Regions from separate parts of the Bacillus sp. Medicinal_06 genome, predicted to be linked through region 3. Evidence: riboswitches for the same ligand, from Rfam matches in the RefSeq annotation. Region 3 holds a riboswitch; each other region holds the start of a gene.
What was found. A riboswitch is a leader RNA that binds a small molecule or an ion and turns the genes downstream of it on or off. The one in region 3 is predicted to bind S-adenosylmethionine.
Positions count from the first base shown of each region.

Region 1: linked by a shared signal. The riboswitch ahead of AC1M36_RS00060 (ECF-type riboflavin transporter substrate-binding protein) and the one ahead of AC1M36_RS01775 (MetQ/NlpA family ABC transporter substrate-binding protein) in region 3 are both predicted to bind S-adenosylmethionine.
Region 2: linked by a shared signal. The riboswitch ahead of mtnK (S-methyl-5-thioribose kinase) and the one ahead of AC1M36_RS01775 (MetQ/NlpA family ABC transporter substrate-binding protein) in region 3 are both predicted to bind S-adenosylmethionine.
Region 4: linked by a shared signal. The riboswitch ahead of AC1M36_RS06830 (methionine biosynthesis PLP-dependent protein) and the one ahead of AC1M36_RS01775 (MetQ/NlpA family ABC transporter substrate-binding protein) in region 3 are both predicted to bind S-adenosylmethionine.

Region 1 is NZ_JBWYHD010000001.1:8,471-11,617, forward strand. Features, by position in the region: gene AC1M36_RS00055 (ABC transporter ATP-binding protein) at 1-781, opposite strand, end outside; gene AC1M36_RS00060 (ECF-type riboflavin transporter substrate-binding protein) at 792-1,340, opposite strand; SAM riboswitch class I at 1,479-1,596, opposite strand; gene AC1M36_RS00065 (aspartate/glutamate racemase family protein) at 1,752-2,432, shown strand; gene AC1M36_RS00070 (ATP-binding protein) at 2,517-3,147, opposite strand, start outside.
Region 2 is NZ_JBWYHD010000007.1:324,239-327,385, forward strand. Features, by position in the region: gene mtnA (S-methyl-5-thioribose-1-phosphate isomerase) at 1-414, opposite strand, end outside; gene mtnK (S-methyl-5-thioribose kinase) at 411-1,589, opposite strand; SAM riboswitch class I at 1,680-1,821, opposite strand; gene AC1M36_RS19160 (carbon-nitrogen family hydrolase) at 1,895-2,761, opposite strand; gene AC1M36_RS19165 (pyridoxal phosphate-dependent aminotransferase) at 2,776-3,147, shown strand, end outside.
Region 3 is NZ_JBWYHD010000001.1:332,879-336,025, forward strand. Features, by position in the region: gene AC1M36_RS01770 (acyl-CoA dehydrogenase family protein) at 1-721, opposite strand, end outside; gene AC1M36_RS01775 (MetQ/NlpA family ABC transporter substrate-binding protein) at 735-1,553, opposite strand; SAM riboswitch class I at 1,612-1,702, opposite strand; gene AC1M36_RS01780 (YdcF family protein) at 1,873-2,502, opposite strand; gene AC1M36_RS01785 (GNAT family N-acetyltransferase) at 2,835-3,147, opposite strand, start outside.
Region 4 is NZ_JBWYHD010000002.1:623,203-626,349, forward strand. Features, by position in the region: gene metC (cystathionine beta-lyase) at 1-631, opposite strand, end outside; gene AC1M36_RS06830 (methionine biosynthesis PLP-dependent protein) at 628-1,740, opposite strand; SAM riboswitch class I at 1,819-1,931, opposite strand; SAM riboswitch class I at 2,134-2,244, shown strand; gene AC1M36_RS06835 (bifunctional homocysteine S-methyltransferase/methylenetetrahydrofolate reductase) at 2,315-3,147, shown strand, end outside.

The DNA of each region.
Region 1 (3,147 bases), 320 kb from region 3:
AAATATTCATTTTTAGATTTTTTAACACTTCAATATATATAGGTTCTCTTAACCCTATACTTTGTAAAATGTTTGCTTGTAAAATCTTTTTTGGTGAATCGATTGCTACAATATTCCCTTCATCTATTAATATAATTTTATCTAAGTCTAATTTTAATATCTCTTCTATTCTATGCTCAATAATAACGATTGTTTTATTTAATTGTTGATGTACCTTTTGAATAAGTTCTACTGCTTTTAAACTACTTATTGGGTCTAGATTTGCTAATGGCTCATCAAATAGTAATATGTCAGCATCCGTCGTTAGTAGCCCAGCAAGAGAGACAGTTTGTTTTTGACCACCAGATAATTCATGTGGGCTTCGTGAGTGAAATCTATGCATCTGTACTTTCTGTAAAGAGTCCATAACAACCGCCTTCATTTCCTCCTGTTCTACGCAATCATTTTCTAACGAAAATGCAACATCTTCCCCTACAGTTAACCCAATAAACTGGGAATCTTGATCTTGCAAAATAGTTCCTACAAGCTTACTTTGCTCAAAAATACTACTTTTTCGTGGATCCTTACCACATATTGAAATGTTCCCAGTACTTGATCCCTCATATGAAAAAGGGATCAGCCCATTTATACAATGGGCCAATGTAGATTTTCCTGATCCACTTCGACCAGCAATCAATACTTTTTCACCTGGATAAATATGAAGTGTGATATTCTTTAAAGTAGGTTCTGTCACTTGTTGATATTGAAATGTAAATTGTTCAAAGGAAATAATCGGCTTCATTGTGCTATCCCTACTTTTCAATTTTTAAATGTGTATGTTTTTTATTTGCTTTCGCTAATCCAAGTGTAATTGGTAAACCAAGGATTAAGAAAACAAGGACATCTGCAATCGTTGCACCAAGTACTTGAATAATAATTTTATCTAAAGGCTCTCCCATCACGATAATATCGAAAGCGCCGGCAAATATAATTCCAATAACAATCCCAAGTAAACCTGTTACAGCAAAATATGAAATATCTCGATTACCGAATGTTCCATTTTCCACACTGAAACTTGCTCGTTTTTGTACAAGTCCCATCGTAAATCCAATAATGCCTGAGCTAAGTACCCATCCCCACCATATTCCCCATCCAGCGATAGTATCTGTCACTGTATGACCGATAAGACCAATCAAAAGTCCTGCAAATGGTCCGAAAATCGCACCAAAAATTGTTAATATGGCCAGAGCTGGTTTTATAAATGTATTTGGGGCAATTGAAAGTCCCCATAGACCTAATACCCCATATATTGCAGAACCAATTCCAATTGCTACGACTAATTTTGTAGATAATTTGTTCATATGAATTCCCCCTCATTCTAGTTAGCTTATATTAGTCCTATATGTAAAAGAAAATGGAATTATTCATCTTCACTTCCTTTCTCCCCAATAAAAAATGACCTCTTATAGAAGAGGTCATTTGCGTATGGATATATGATCCTCTTATCTTTCAAAAGACAATATGTCTTTTGTGGAATTAGCACCTTCCTATTTCTATGAATAAATAGGGGTTGCTGAGGTTTCATAGGGCCGTTCCCTCCACCTCTCTGGATAAGTATTCGTTTGTAATTTGTATTATTGCACTAACGTGAATTAATTTCAATATTATTCTCACTATTTTTATTTTTATATAAAATGACAAATAAATCATTGTATTCTTATCGGAATTATGGAATAATTAATAACAAAACAGGTTAACAGGGGGAATGAGACATGAAAGTAATTGGGTTAATTGGTGGATTAAGCTGGGAATCAACATCTCTTTATTATAAACATATTAATACACTAACTTTATCTCAGTATAATCATAATGCAAAGCTTGTTCTATATAGCATGGATTTTGGCGAAGTGACGAATTTACTACAAAATCAACAATATGAAGAAGTGCAAAACCAACTCGTTCAAGTAGCTAAAAAAGTAGAACACTCCGGTGCAGATTGTATACTTATGTGTTCAAATACAGTACACCAATTTGCGGAAGAAGTAGAAAAAGCAATCTCTATCCCACTTCTTCATATTGGCGATGTAAGCGCTGAAGAAATTGTTGAACATGATGTGAAGCGGATTGGTTTGCTTGGAACAAAACAAACAATGGAACAAGATTTTTATAAAACGAGACTAGCTAATTATGGTATTGAAACAATTATTCCCAAAGAAGATGAACGAAATTTCATTCATCATGTCATTCTCCAAGAGTTAAGTAAAGGTATTATTTTAAAGCAATCCAAAGACCGTTTCTTACAAATTGTTCAAAATCTCATTAAAAACGGGGCAGAAGGAATTTTATTAGGATGCACAGAAATACCGTTACTCATTTCACAACAAGATCTTTCTATCCCTGTATTTGATACTGCTTTTTTACATGCCAAAATTGCAGTGCAATTCGCTGGCTAATCAAGAAAAGAAGCTATCTTACAAGATAATAAGATAGCTTCTTTTCTTTGCTGCTACTCTATATGAAATGGAAATTAATCTCTATTACCAAGACCCTGTTATAGATGGCATAGCTGAATGAGAAGTACCCTGCTCACTTTGAAACATAGGTAAATAAATAGTAACGGATGTTCCTACTCCTACCTCACTCATGATACTAATTCTTCCTTGATGACTTTCAATGATTTTATAACTGAGCATGAGTCCAATGCCAGTTCCTTTTTCCTTTGTACTATAAAAAGGTTCACCAAGCCTTTTTATTCTTTCTTCAGGAATTCCTACGCCCTCATCAACTATATTAATAATAACCTCTTCACGTTCTAATTTTTTCACAGAAATAGAGATTTGCCCTCCATCTGGCATTGCTTCAATTGAGTTTTGTAAAATATTAATAAAAACTTGTTTTAATTGATTTTCACAGCAATCAATTATTAATTCTTTTGATTCTATATGGAGATTAATTTGAATATTTGTCATGATTGCCTTTGTATTAATTAATGAAACGACATTTCTTAATATCAAACAAATATTTTTCTTTTCAGTTGGAATGACATCAGTCTTTGCGATTGATAAAAACTCATGAAGGATAGATTCAATTCGCTCAATTTCTGACAGCATAAGATCGAAGTATTTATCCTGATCTTCTTGATTAATTTGAAATAGTTGAATAAATCCT
Region 2 (3,147 bases), on a different contig from region 3:
TACACTTTCATCTTCTTGCTGAATTTTAAGTGCTTCCTCTTCTAATATTTTCCTTGCTTCTTTAATAGTTGTTACTTGCTTGATAGAAGCAGTCATACGATCAATTGCCCAAAATAAATTAACAGCTGTCGGACGTGAGGTTGCTAAATAATTGCAATCTCTTTTAAATTGTTTTTCAAAGTCAGTGATATTCGCAGCATTATATTTTTTTGCGGCAAGTGCTAAACCAAAAGCGGCGGTAATACCAATTGCAGGTGCCCCGCGCACTTCTAACATAACAATACTTTTCCACACATCCTCAATACTGGTTAACGTTTTATATTCTACAACATGCGGTAATTTCGTTTGATTTAATAATGCAATAGAATCTCCTTTCCAGCTTATAGAACGCGGAATGGCAACTGTTGTCATCATGCTTTCACCTTCCCTGAAACAATATATTGAAATAACGTTTGGAACAATCGAGTATCTGCACCTGTCGTTTCATGTAACAATAGTTCTCTGCCCAAGTTTAATGCATGCTTTTTAGTTTGAATTCTTCTATTCTTATCCTGAATTCCATCTAAATCTGCTACGTGTGCTAATCCAATTGTTCGACGAATGACTTCACACCCAGCAAATCCAACTGCATCAGCAAAAATATTTTGCAGTACAATTGCAAGCCATTGTTTCTCCTTTGTATATGATTCTACTCCTTCTAGTACCCATAGCTTTGTAAATACTTCTACAAAATTACTCCATGTTTTTTCAATATGATAGAATAATACACTTCGCTTCTCTTCTCTTGATAGCGCATTTAATAATAAATTTGCTATAAATTGACCTAGATCAAATCCTAATGGCCCAAATGTTGCAAACTCTGGATCAATTATCTTTGTTTCAGAAGGTGATGAAAAAATACTACCTGTATGTAAATCGCCATGAATTAGTGCTTCTTTTCTCGTTAAAAATTTATATTTATACTGCGCTACTTGTAATTTCAATTTCTTATCACACCAAAGTTCATCTAATGTAGGCTGTAATTCTTTCTCATAATTATTTGTATCATAATTTCCAAACGGATCTGTAAACACAAGATCTTCTGTAATTTTGCAAAGATCAGGATTTACAAATTTTCCGTCTAGCACCCTTTTCTCTTCTGCTAATAGACCAAAATCTGACGTATAAAAAAGAACGTGTGCCAAAAAGCGTCCAATATGCTGGGATAAAAGTGGATAATCTTCCCCTTCAATCAAACCTTTACGAGTAATAGTAAGAGATGATAAATCCTCCATTACCGTTACAGCTAACTCTTCATCGTGACCATATACTTTCGGAACATATTCTGGTACATATTTCGCAAAAACTTGCAATGCTTGACTTTCAATTGTGGCTCTTCTTAGCGAAAGTGGCCAGCTTTCCCCAACGACTTTCGCATACGGGAGAGCTTGTTTTACAATGATACCGCGTTCTCCATCATGGAGCCGGAATACATAATTTAAATTCCCATCCCCTATTTCATGGCAAGTCACCTTTGCTTTTTGCTCAAAGTACCCCTGCTCTTTTACATACTCAACTGCTGTTTCTTTTGTTAATGAACAATATCCCATTTTTTATCCCCCTTTATTAAATTCAGAGGCTTTTCATTATAAGAAAAACCTCTTTCCATGAAGAAAGAGGTTTGAAGTTGATCTTCTCCCCTCTTATCTGTCAGAAAGCCATCCTTTCTGCTGGAATTAGCACCGTGCCTTTTTGGCGCATAAGCGCCCCATCTCACAATGGTATTACGGTCGGTTGCTGGGTTTCATCGGGCCAAATCCCTCCACCTGCTCTTGATAAGAGTTGCATGATTTATTCAAATTTTTAAGTTTCTGTTACAGAATATAACAAGAATAAAAATCATTTGTCAATATTTTTATTTATATAATTCCGGACGTCGATCAGCAAAAACAGGAATTCCCTTTCGTACTTCTTTAATTTTTTCTAACTCTACATTCCCATACAAAATAGACTCTTCTTCTCCTGCTTCTGCTACAATTTCTCCCCATGGATTAACAATTAGAGAATGTCCAGCAAACACATTATTTGGATCCTCTCCTGCTCTATTGCATGCAACCACATAACATTGATTTTCAATTGCTCTCGCTTGAAGAAGTAAGCGCCAATGAGCTAAGCGAACAAGCGGCCATTCTGCTACAACGAATAATACATTTACTCCTCTTACAGTATGAACACGCAGCCATTCTGGAAAACGAATATCGTAACAAATGACACCACCGCACTGTACACCATCCAATGTAAATTCTCCTGTTTTATCACCTGCTATTAAATAGTTATGTTCATTCATCAACTGGAACAAATGAACCTTACTATACTCACTTTGTAGTTTTCCTTCCCGATTCACTGTATACATCGTATTCATAACACCGTGCTTTGTTTGTTTCGCAATAGACCCCCCAACAATATTCACACAATATTGTTGGGCCCATTCTGAAAGAAGTTGCTTTGTTTGAATACCATCCCCATCTGCAATTTCCGGCACTCTCTCTAAATCATAACCAGTCGTCCAAAGTTCTGGTAATACGATAATGTCCGGGTTTCCTTGCATCGCTTCTTCTATTTTTTTCTTTGCATTTTCAATATTTATTTTTACATTACCAAAAGCAATATCCATTTGAATACATGCGACTTTCATTCTATCGACCCCATCTTCAATTATTTTTTCTTTACAAAAACTTAGAAAGGTTATATCATTTGTCACTAGAATTGTAACAACTTTCAAAAGAGGTGGAAAGTATGAAACATTTTCAACCTTCCGAGATTACAACATCATTACCAACACAATTTTTTGCTTCACTTGTTGCAAAAGTTAACAAAGTCGTTGAAGCAGGGCATGATGTTATCAATCTAGGTCAAGGCAATCCAGATCAACCAACACCGCCGCATATCGTAACAGCTTTACAACGTGCAGCAGAAAAAACAGTTCATCACAAATACCCGCCATTCCGCGGACATGAAAGCTTAAAAAAAGCCGTTGCGACATTCTATAAACGTGAATACGGAGTCAAAATAAACCCTAAAACAGAAGTCGCTATCTTATTTGGTGGTAAAGCAGGGCTGGTTGAACTACCGCTTTGTTTTACAAATCCTGGTGACACAATACTTGTA
Region 3 (3,147 bases):
GTAACCATCCAATTCCTTTCGGTTTCGACTGTGAACCTTTTACATCTGTAAAAAATTTATCTGGGATTTCAACATTCTGCAGTACAAGATCATGGCTAGCGGTTCCACGCATCGCAACACTATCCCATGTCTCTTCAATCAACACACCCTTTTCATGTCTTGGAATCACAAATTCTCCTATCTCATCTCGCCCTTCAATGCTCGCAGATATAATGAAATAATCAAGTACTGGCGCCATTGTTGTGAACGTTTTTCTTCCATTTATAATCCACTTATCACCTTTTTGGACAGCGAGCGTTTCTGGCTTTCCTCCCCGCGTTGGACTCCCTGTCTTTGGTTCAGTTGCTGCCCGGTTAAAAAGAGCGCCTTTTTTTACTTCTTCACAAAACCAAGAAAACATCTCAGGTTTCCATGAGCGATTTTCCGCAAGTTCTTTCACTATTCCAAGATGCCAACCGATTGATAAAGCTGTTGCTCCGTCTCCCTCTGCAATCTTTTCTTGAAATAAAACAAAATCATACAATGAAATGGCCTTTCCTCCGACATCTTTTGGTAATGTTAACTTCGTATAACCGATATGCTGCAACTCTTTAATATTTTCAAAAGGAAAAGATCCGAGTTCACTCAGTTGATGTTCCCTTCCTGCAAATTGCGGAACTAGCTCCTTTAGTTTCTCCAATACGAGAACTTGTTCTTCTGTTTCTATAAATGATAATGTCATATCAAGATCTCCTTTACTTTAAGTAATCAGGAAGCACGAATCCTTCAAATTGTTCTTCAGATTGAATCATCTTTTTAAATTCTGGTGAATGGTACGCTTCAATTAAGTCTTTCGCAAATTGTTTTGCTTTATCTTCATCACGAACAGTAACAATAATTCTGTGTTGCGAAGGTGTTTTTTCTAATTCCAATGCTTCTTTTAACTTATGTCCAGATGAAATGACAAGGTTTCCGTTAATAATACCGTAATCTAAGTCTTTCATCGCTCTTGGGATCTGTGGTGATTCAAGCGGTACTAATTTGAAATCTTTCTTTTTAAACGTAATGTCTTTTTCAGAGATTGTTAAAATATTTACATTTTCTTTTAATTTCACCCAGCCAATCCCTTCTAAAATACGTAATGCTCGTTCTAAATTAACTGGATCATTTGGTACCCCAATCTTCATTCCATCTTTCAAATCATCTAATGATTTATGTTTTTCAGAGTATACACCTTGAGGTGCTGATGGAACTTGAATAATACTTGAAATTTTCGCATTATTTTCTTTTGCGTAAGACTTCATAAAAGCAGTACTTTGAAATATATTTGCATCAATATCCTTATTCGTTAATGCTGGATTTGTTTCGTTTGGTGAATTAAACTCAACAATTTTAATTTTGTACCCCTTTTTCTCTAAGTACGGTTGTACTGCTTTTTTCACTTGATCGCTATATGGGCCAGGTGTAAAGCCTAAACGAATCTCTTTTTGATCGCCCCCTGATTTCTGCGTACAACCAGTAATAATAAATAAACTACATACAATACTTACAAGTGCAAAAAATAAACGCTTCATCCCTTCTCCTCCTACTAAAAAACAACCTTACATATAAGAAGGTTGTCATCTCTTTTCCTTCTTATCTACTCGGAATTAGCACCTTTTTTATTAACAGATAGGTTGCTGAAGTTTCATTGGGCCGTTCCCTCCACTTCTCTCGATAAGATTATATTTGATTATGCATTCTATTGTGTCACTATTCCGATGAAAATACAAGGTTTTTTATTTAAAAATTTTCTATAATTTGTAAAGTCATAAAAAATCCGCATCATATTTGCATAAAAAAGGATAGACTCCGTAGAACCACTCTACCTTTGTCTATCCTTTTCTTTATTTTTTAATCGCCTTTCAACATACGTAAAGGTAACGATGCAACATACCCAATATAAGAACATAATTCTTTAAAGAAAAATGGAATTTCTGTATCTAATGTTTTATACGCTGACGTTGGCGTTGGTGATGCATATGCATCCATCCCAATATGCTTCGCTATTTTCATCGCTCGCTTCATATGAAGGGGATCACTTACAATCGTGTATGTATGTAAGCCATTATCAATTCCGACCTGCTTTGCATTCTTTAAATTATCTTCTGTAAAACGCGACTGTGTTTCAATTAATATATCTTCATCCTTTACGTTATGCTTTAATGCATACGCTTTCGCAGTGCGTGCTTCTTCCTGCTCTGCTTCAAATTTCGTACCACCTGTAAAAATAATTTTTTTAATACTTCCATTCTTATACAAAGAAATTGCATGATTGATTCTTTCACGAAATACAGGAGACGGTTTTCCGTTCCAAGAAGCCGCCCCTAGTACAATAGCAGCATCTGTATCCACCTCATCTGTTTTAAAACGATAACTCCAAATATCGTAAGCTGCATAACTTATAAATACAATGATAGAACTAACCATGAGTAAGAACACTTGCAAAACTCTTCTTTTTTTACTTTTTTTATTTTGTTTCATTTGTACTGGCCCCCGTGCATTATCCATACTTCTAAAAAATAATCTATTTTAAATCATTATATTTGAGTTCATTTGAAAGAAGGCACGTTTCTAAACAATTGATTCGTGCTATAAAGGGTTTTCATTCAAATAGAGGATTTTTCATTTACTATTTTTTGTGGTTCATATTTTATGAATTTGATTTATGTACAAAATTTCTCATACAACTCTATTGTAACGAATTTCTTCACAGAAGGGAATGATGAAACAAAAGTATATAAAAAAAGGAATCACTTTGTAAGAAAAAAGAAGTGATTTTCCTAATTTCATAGAAACACACCTCTTTTTTCTATCTACTTTATAATCCAATATTTCATATGCTGTTCTTCCAGTACACATTTGAATCCTGTTTTTTCTAAAACCTTACTTGAGGCAATATTACTCTTGAAACAATCCGCTTTAATGATTTGCACCTCATTAGTCTGCTGTAGCCATTCAACGAAAGCTTTTGCCATTTCAGTTGCATAGCCATTCCCTTGATATTCTGGCACAATACTATATCCAATCTCTACTGTATCCCTTGAATCAGGTGCACCTTTACAACCCATATCACCAATAATTAGATTATCTTCCTTATGAATAATGAGCCCACTCCATTTACTTTGC
Region 4 (3,147 bases), on a different contig from region 3:
CCGCTAATCCGGCTGTAACATCACTGTGACCAGCAATGAATTTTGTTGCGCTATGAAGCACAACATCAGCTCCGAGTTCAAGTGGCTTTTGGAATAATGGTGTTAAAAATGTGTTATCAACAAATGTAAGTGCTCCGGCAGATTTTGCTAATTCGCAAATGGCACGAATGTTGGTTACTTTTAATAATGGATTGGATGGCGTTTCAACGTAAAAGACTTTTGTATTTTGTCTAATATTTTGTTTTACTTCTTCTAAATTTGTCATGTCAACAAATGTATGTGAAACCCCGTAACGAGAGAGGACTTCTGTTACAATACGATACGTTCCTCCATATACATCTTCTGAAATGAGAACATGATCGCCTTGTGAGAGAAGGAGGAAGGCAGTAGAAATCGCTGCAATTCCAGATGCAAAGGCAAACCCTTTTGTTCCTCCTTCTAATAAAGCAATTATGTCCTCAAGTGCTTCACGTGTTGGATTTCCAGAGCGACTATAGTCGTATTTACCAAATGTATCTACATCAAATTGATGAAATGTTGATGTATTATAGATGGGGACGTTAACCGCGCCTGTTTGTGAATCATGTTTATAGTGGTTATGAAGTAAGAGTGTATCTAAAGAATAACTCATATTCTCACACCTTCTTTTACATGTTTAATAGCCTGCTTTAAGTCTTGAATTAAATCATCACCATTTTCAATACCAACAGAGAAGCGGAGGAGACGATTACATACGCCGCGTGCTGTACGAACTTCTTCTGGAATATCTGCATGTGTTTGTGTTGCTGGATATGTCATTAAACTTTCAACTCCGCCAAGGCTTTCTGCAAAGGTAATTAAAGATAAAGATTGTAAGAAAGGATTTATCCATTTTTCATCGCGAAGACGAAATGAAATCATGCCACCTCTTCCCGGATAAAAAACATCGGTTACACCATCTTCCGCGTTTAAATAAGAAACGATGTTCTTTGCATTTTCTTCATGCTGTTTCATACGAAGAGCTAATGTTTTCATCCCGCGAATTAATAACCATGAATCAAATGGACTTAATACAGCACCAGAAGCGTTGTGATAGTGGGCAAGTTCTTCACAAAGCGCTTGGCCTTTTGCAACGACAAGTCCGCTTAATACATCATTATGACCACCTAAATATTTTGTGGCGCTATGAAGAACAATGTCTGCTCCTTCTGTTAATGGTTGTTGTATATAGGGAGTGTAGAATGTATTATCTACAATAAGAAGGACTCCGTGCCGTTTGGCAACAGTTGCGACAGCTGCGATATCAGTAACTTGCATTAATGGATTGGTTGGAGTTTCTATAAAAATAGCTTTCGTTTGAGAAGTAATGGCTTGTTCTATTTGTTTTATAGATTGTGTATTTACGTATCTACATCGAATATTCCATTTTTCTTCATGTTCTGAAAATAAACGATAGGTTCCCCCATATAAGTCTTCTGATACGATAAGTTCATCTCCAGACCGGAATAAAGACAGAACAAGAAGAATCGCTGCCATTCCCGAACTACAGGCATATCCTTGTTCCGCTTCTTCTAAATCAGCAATTGCGCGTTCTAAAAGGCCGCGTGTTGGGTTTCCAGTTCGTGAATAGTCGAAACCTGTTGATTTTCCGATTCCTTCATGACGATAAGCTGTTGAAAAGTAAACAGGGGGATTAACCGTTCCTGTAGTCGTTTCGCTTCGATTCCCGATTTGAGCTAGTTTTGTTTCGATTGTTGACATGTTAAATTCCTCCTTGATAAAAAATAAAAAATAAAAAAAGCCTTCTAAGAAGAAGGCTTTCATGCGAATATAGTCTTCTCCTTATCTGTCAAATCTTTTCACAATTTGCTGGAATTAGCACCTTATTAACGAACATGTTAATGGTTGCTGAGGTGTCATAGGGCCAGTCCCTCTACCTCTCTAGATAAGAATAATTTGTATGAAATTTTATTATGATTTTAACTTTACAACAAAAGATAATTGAATTGCAACTTTATTTTAAATATTTTTTATCTTCCTGCTAATTTCATTGACTTTTAGTTTGTCCCATGATAAGTTTATTAGAAAATTAATAAAGATTGTTAAAAGGTACACGTATTTCCTTTTAAAAAATAAATTAATAATTAAGATAAACTCTTATTGAGAGCGGTGGAGGGAAAGGCCCTATGAAACCCGGCAACCTTCAAACGAAATGTTTGAAACGGTGCTAATACCTGCAGAACAATTTGTTTTGCATGATAAGAGGAGGATTGATGATGTCCCCCTCTTCAAGGTGAAGAGGGGGTTTTTATATTGATAGAAAAGAGGGAGACAAGTGAAAATTCTAGATTTATTATCAAAAGGAATTATTATCGGTGATGGAGCAGTTGGTACATTATTACATTCTCATGGTTTGCAAAGTAGTTTTGAAGAATTAAATCTATCAGATCCAGATTTAATTATATCTATTCATAAACAATATGTAGCTGCCGGTGCAGATATTATTCAAACAAATACATATGGTGCAAATGAAGCAAAATTGCGCATGTATGGTTTAGAAAATCAGGTTACCAAAATTAATAAAGCAGCAGTAAAGCTTGCAAAAGCAGCCGTGACAGACAAGAATGCTATTTTAGGGACGATTGGTGGTATGAAGCATATTGGAGCCGTTACAACGACTGATATGGAACGGGAATTTATGTTACTTGAGCAGGCCGAGGCATTATTAGAAGAAAAGATTGATGGATTATTATTAGAAACATTTTATGATGAATTCGAATTGCTACATGCGGTGAAAGTACTGCGAAAACAAACAGATATTCCAATTATTGCACAGTTAGCTCTTCATGAAGCAGGCACAACTCAAAATGGGAATGATGTAAATGAAATATTAAAACAGCTTTTAGATTACGGTGCAAATGTAGTCGGTTTAAACTGTCAGTTAGGACCGCTTCATATGACGGAAGCTTTTAAAATGATATCGATTCCGAAAAATGGTTATTTGTCAGCTTATCCAAATGCAGGCCTTCCAAACTATGTAGAAGGACGTTACGTATATGAAGGAAGTCCTGCTTATTTTGAAGAGATGACACCGAAATTTATTGAACAAGGTATTCGTTTGTTAGGGGGATGTTGTGGTACAACGCCAGCACATATTGAAGCGATGAA